2 regions of the Rahnella sp. AN3-3W3 genome follow, and region 1 is predicted to be linked to the other one. Evidence: predicted binding sites of a transcription regulator. Region 1 holds the regulator's gene; the other holds the start of a gene.

Region 1 (3,171 bases):
CGCCAGAATGATCCCCAGACGGGCGGCATTGCGCAGGGCGACAGATTTGAAGGAAAGATAGCTTTTCAGCGCAGGCCAGAAGGGTAAACGCGGCTGAGTGTTCATCAGGTCACGTTTGTACAACGGGCGCTGTGTCCGCAGCAGGCGCGCAATGCGGCTGAAGTGGTAGTAGCAAAACTGGCCGACCGGGTTCTCAGGATTGCGCGCGGCGATTTTCTCCAGCGCGGCCAGCTCGTTGGCCATCGTAAACCGTTCGGATAAACGGTGATAAAGAATGTCGTCGGCGATGACCCGCAGACGGGCGGAAATCACCTGCGCATTACGGCGGATAACCGCTTCGGCGTGGCTTTCTTCCACCAGCTTCTGCACTTCTTCCGGCTGATGCAGGCTCACCGTGATGTGCTCCTGCAAATCAAGCGCGACCTGAAAACGTTGAAACAGTCTTTTGTGGTGATGATGATGGCCGTGTTGCGGCAGCATGTGCAGTTGCTGATAGAGCAGGGCAATCAGGTCGATGACCTGCTGCTGTCGCGTCAGCAACGGGGGTAACGCGGTTTCAGGATCGGTGTGTTGCGTCAGCAGGCTGTATTTAGCTTCGAAGTAATCCGCGAGTTGCAGATAGAGCTGACTGAGCGTTTCGCGCATCGGCTGTTCTTCCGATATGCGAAACCACGCCCAGTTAAATAATCCGTACCAGGCCGTACCGGCGGCGAAAAGCACCGGCGCCTGCCATATAGGGCGTACGCCGACCATACTCAGTGTGAAAATGGTCGCCACCAGCGCGCCGGGCAACAGCCGCGCATGCAACGGGCTGATTTCGCCGGTCACGCCAAGCAGTAATGCCAGCGACAACATGATGAGCGGCAGGGGAATGTGCCAGCTTTCCAGCATCACTTGCAGCAGAATGCTGCTCACGGCAAACAGCGTTCCGCCAATTATCAGGCGTTTGAAAAAGCGTTTATGCGGAGTATCGAGGCCCGCGACGTTGCAGCAGGCAGGACAAAGAGAGAACAGCAGCCCCATTTGCAGATTGCCGAACAACCAGCAGATACCAACGGGCAGGCACAACACCAGCGTCTGGCGCAGCGCGTAGTTAACTTCCGGATGGTAAAACAGTCTTCGCCATAGCGTCATGGATAAAGCTTAGCCCATAAAAAAGGCGCGACAGTGTTCTGCCGCGCCGATTTTTAAGGGATTAACGTGTGCCGTAAACGACAATCGTTTTACCGTGTGCCGAGATCAAACTTTGATCTTCAAGCATTTTGAGAATACGTCCGACTGTTTCACGTGAACAACCGACGATTTGGCCGATTTCCTGACGGGTGATCTTGATTTGCATCCCGTCCGGATGGGTCATCGCATCAGGCTGTTTAGCCAGATTAAGCAGAGTTTGAGCGATACGCCCTGTTACGTCGAGGAAGGCCAGGTTGCCGACTTTCTCTGACGTCACTTGCAGACGGTTTGCCATCTGCGCGGAAAGACGCATCAGAATATCCGGGTTAACCTGAATCAGCTGGCGGAATTTTTTATAAGAAATTTCAGCCACTTCACAGGCAGTTTTTGCACGAACCCACGCACTACGTTCCTGACCTTCTTCGAAGAGTCCCAGCTCGCCGATGAAGTCACCTTGGTTAAGGTAGGACAGTATCATTTCTTTGCCTTCTTCATCCTTGATAAGGACAGCAACTGACCCTTTCACGATGTAGTAAAGCGTTTCGGCTTTTTCACCCTGGTGAATCAGCGTACTTTTAGAAGGATACTTATGTATATGACAGTGAGACAGGAACCATTCAAGAGTCGGGTCTGTTTGTGGCTTGCCGAGAACCATTTGCTATTATCCTCTGTTGTTATCGCTGCCCAAAATCACAGGGCTCAGAGTTCCCTGTATGGCACTTCAAAATCCAAAGCGCCCTTTCAGCATATAACTCCCCAGAAATGCTGCAAGCGGGTGTCGGAGTGAAACAGCCTGATTATTGCCGTTATCACCGTGGGTTCTGTTCTTAAACCGCGAAAACCGTCACCGCAATTCACTGGAAAGTATGTTTCGGCTTTGTTTGTAGCACAGGTTTGCAATGCTGTCTTCTGTTGTCTCGCTTCAGCATGATGGCGATCGGGTTACGTTGCCAGATTTTAGGTGAAAGGGTACTCTGGGAGCGGAATTCGACGAGTTTATTCACCGGGAGAATAGTTCATGCACGCACGCGTAAAATGGGTAGAAGGGCTGACGTTTTTAGGCGAGTCAGCGTCAGGCCACCAGATTTCTATGGATGGTAATGCGGGCGATAAAGCACCCAGCCCGATGGAAATGCTGCTGATGTCCGCAGGCGGTTGCAGCGCGATTGATGTGGTGTCTATTTTGCAAAAAGGCCGTAATGACGTGCGTGATTGTGAAGTCAAGCTGACCTCACAACGCCGCGAAGAAGCGCCGCGCCTGTTCACGCACATCAATCTGCATTTTATCGTCACCGGTAAAGATCTCACCGATAAGATTGTCGAACGTGCCGTCAGCCTGTCTGCGGAAAAGTACTGCTCTGTGTCCCTGATGCTCGGCAAAGCGGCTACCATCACGCACAGCTTTGAAGTGATCAGCGTCGAATAAGTTACGACCAGTCATACGCGTGGCACTGGCTGCGCAATAAATCCAAAAATCGCCGCGCGGCAAACGTCAGCGGCGATTTTTGCGAGTAAAGCACGCAATATTCCGCCTGCGGCAGGGTATCGATATTGAGCTCACACAATTTGTCCTGCAATCCAAACGGCGCTTTCATCGCCCGCGCCACAATGGTCAGATAATCAGACTGCAACACCATATTTAGCCCGCACACCACCGAATCTGTATGCACCGGCATTTCCGCTGCCGGCTGATGAAATCCTCCCATCGATACCCTGATTTGCTGGTAATACCCCATATCCGTTTCGGGCAACAGCCAGCGCGCATCCTGTAATTCCTTCAGAGTTGTGGAGCCTGCCAGCGGATGTCCACGCCGGGCGATAACGCAGAAAGGTGCGCTGAACAGTGGCTCACGTACCAGATCTTCCAGCGGAAATCCCGGCCCGGCGGTACCGACCGCGAAATCCAGTTTCCCTTCGCGCAGTGCAGGTAATAACGTGGAAAGTTGCCCTTCTTTGATCAGCAGTTTGGACTGCGGAAACTGCGTCTTAAATTCTCCT
Region 2 (3,171 bases), on a different contig from region 1:
AAGTGAGCGAGTCCCGATGAGCTGACTGAAGTCAGTGATTCGGGTGAGTAAACGCAGCCAACGCAGCAACAGCTTCAAGAATGAAGGAAATTTACCACCACGCTTCCACCTGAACTCCAAAGTTCCACGTATCCGCTTTGGTATGGTCGTCAAACGTATCGCCATGCTCAGAATCATTCAGATAAGACGCGAACACGCGCAGTTCAGGGCGTGACATAAACTCCGGACCGGCTGCCAGGCCCATTGCCAGCGTATATTTCTGACCGCCTTGTTTGTAGTTCGAACCGTTCTTGTAATCATCTTTCTGGTAGAAGGTACCGACTTCGCCGATGGTACGCACATAATCGGTCCACTGGTATTGCGCACGACCCACCAGAGATACCAGCTCAGTGGTGTCGGTGTAATCGGTGATGTTTTCGGCATGGCCATACGTCAGCACGTGGTTGAGGCTGAACTTGCTGGTGATCGGAATAAGGCCGGTGATGATGCCGCGATAACCGGTGGCGTCATTGGTGTAGTTCCACATATCGTACCAGCCGCCGCCCTGCGAAATCATATTCTGCGCCAGACCTTTGTTGGCGTACTGCAACACCAGTTTGTTGTAGCCGCCCCACATATCCTGACTGATTTCGCCGGTCAGCATCACGCCGTTATCCGCGTCGTAAAGGCCGCCGTACTCTTTCTGATCATGCGACAGGTTTGGCATAGCGTAGTCGGCACCGACTTCCATCCACGCGCCGCTCCACGGTTTGATGCCGGCATAACGTACGTCGATGTAGTTGATGTTCACGTCGTTATTGCCGTCCACGCGGTAATCCACGTCATTGGCATCGCCGCGGATCCACGCCAGAGAAAGCGCGCCTTCGCCCATTTTCAGGTTTTCAATACCGGCACCGGCACCGGAAATATTCCAGTATTTGGTATCAATGATATGCAAGTCGTGGCGCTGGTAGTAACGTTTACCGCCCCAGATCACCGCATCTTTATCCCACGGCACCAGCCCCTTTATTTGCAGATTTAGCTGACGCAGACCGAACTGTGCATCGTCATCGACGGTGCTTTCATCATCATTCGAACCGTCCGACACCATGCTGACCATCGAATCGACATAAAAACTCACATCGTCTTTTTTATAGACTTCGCTGCCCAGTTCTACTTCGCCGTATGTGTCGTTTTCGTTGCCCAGACGCCCGACCTTGTTTTTCTGGAATTGCTCCAGACTGCCACCGCCAGAAACCCCCAGCCCCGAACGCAGATATCCATGAAAATCAATATCATTAGCCATTGCAGGGCCTGCTGTGATGGCGAGCGAAACCGCCACAGCCAGAGTGCGTAAGTTGTGTTTCATTTTTTTTCCTTATGATTGTATGACGTTCACATTTACGAAATGTATAAGATACCCAGAAACAATAATGATCAATTTTACATATTGTGAAATGTGATATATGTCTACAACTTATGCGCTAAAGATAAAGTTGAAGTGATGTAAATCACGATTGTATGCAATGTTAACGTATAACTTATGCAGCCGGAGAGTGTCCGGATTGAACTTTTAAATGAGATCCCGTACTTTGGCTCGATTATCATAGAATTATGCAAAATCACGGGTTGCGGTCTGGGGAAAGAATGAAATCAAAAAGTTCGACATTAGAAGATGTTGCCCGCTATGCCGGTGTTTCGTATCAGACGGTGTCGCGGGTTTTAAACAAGTCGGCCAATGTTTCAGACGCCACGCGTCTGAAGGTCGAACAGGCCATTGAAGTATTGCGCTACGTGCCAAACCGGCTGGCGCAGCAACTGGTTGGAAAACAGAGCTTTACCATCGGACTGGTGACGACATCGCTGGCATTGCACGCGCCGTCACAGATTGCCGCTTCTGTGAAGAAATATGCTCATCAGGCCGGGTATCAGGTGCTGATTTCCATGATTAATGAAGACGTCAATCAGAGCATTCAGGACTCCATTAACGAGCTGAAATCACAGCGCGTCGAAAAGGTCATCATTAATATCCCGCTGGAAAGTGCCGAGGCGGAGCGAATTTATGAAAATAACCGCGACATTCTTTGTCTGTTTTTAGATGTCGATCCGACCAGTCCGGTATTCAATGTCTGCTTCAATCCGGCGGACGGCTCACGGGCCAGCGTGGAATATTTGCTGAGTCTGGGACACCGTGAGTTTGCTTTACTGGCGGGGCCGGATGATTCGGTTTCCTCACGTTTGCGGCTGCAAAGCTGGCAGGAAACGCTGGAAGAAAAGGGCATTGTGCCGGTGACCGTGATCCACGGTGACTGGAGCGCAAAAAGTGGTTATTACAGCGCATTACAGATGCTGCGCGAAACACCGCAGTTTACCGCCATACTTGTCGGGAATGACCAGATGGCGCTGGGCGTGATCAGCGCGTTGCATCAGCACAATGTGGCTATCCCGCAGCAGGTTTCTATCGTGGGCTATGACGATACGTATGACAGTGCATTTTTCCATCCGGCGCTGACCACGGTATCGCTGGATCTCGATTTGCAAAGTAAAGAAGCGGTTGAGCATCTGCTGGCTGATGACAATGACGGGATGCCTTCCAAAGTGCTGCCCGCCAGACTGGTGGTAAGAAACTCTGCCAGTGCGCCGGGTGTGCAAGATAAGGATCTTAATCAGATAGCCGACCAGCTCGATATTCTGGCCAGGCAGTTGCGCGGCCAGTGATAAACCGGTTAAATCCCCGGACTATGTTAAGCAGACGACTGAACAGCAAAAGGAAGTGAAGCAATGACGTTATGGCAGAGTTATGTGCAGGGCTGGAAAAAGTATGTGGATTTCCGGGGACGTGCGAGCCGCAAGGAGTTCTGGACCTTTGCGCTGGGCAATTTGCTGATAATTATTTTGCTGACAATGAGTGTGTCATTCGGGTTCACGGTGGTGGGAAATCCTTACAGCGTTTTCTACGCGGGCGTCGCTTATACCCTGTTTGCGCTGGCGACGGCATTACCGCTGCTGGCGGTCGGCGTCAGGCGCATGCATGACATTAACCGCTCCGGCTGGTGGTTTGGCGGTGTTTATCTGGCAGGTATAGTCTCGCGTTTGCTGAATTCCATCCTGATGGAATACGCGTCACCGGAAACGTATGTCTGGATGAAAATCACGCTGGGCATTGTGCTGGGCTGGATCCCGCTGCTGGTG

Evidence for each region. The regulator CRP, encoded in region 1, controls carbon source genes, mostly activating them, when cyclic AMP is high. The targets are predictions, from matches to a motif close to ATGTGANNNNNNTCACAT.
Region 2: the regulator CRP is predicted to act here: its motif matches at 1,479-1,496, upstream of UC15_RS18070 (maltoporin).

Annotation. Positions count from the first base shown of each region.
Region 1 covers NZ_JYDG01000040.1:21,441-24,611, reverse strand. The annotation lists gene UC15_RS11750 (YccS/YhfK family putative transporter) at 1-1,134, opposite strand, end outside; gene crp (cAMP-activated global transcriptional regulator CRP) at 1,196-1,828, opposite strand; gene UC15_RS11740 (OsmC family protein) at 2,192-2,599, shown strand; gene UC15_RS11735 (LysR substrate-binding domain-containing protein) at 2,601-3,171, opposite strand, start outside.
Region 2 covers NZ_JYDG01000067.1:11,807-14,977, forward strand. The annotation lists gene UC15_RS18070 (maltoporin) at 92-1,348, opposite strand; gene UC15_RS18075 (LacI family DNA-binding transcriptional regulator) at 1,627-2,697, shown strand; gene UC15_RS18080 (DUF805 domain-containing protein) at 2,761-3,171, shown strand, end outside.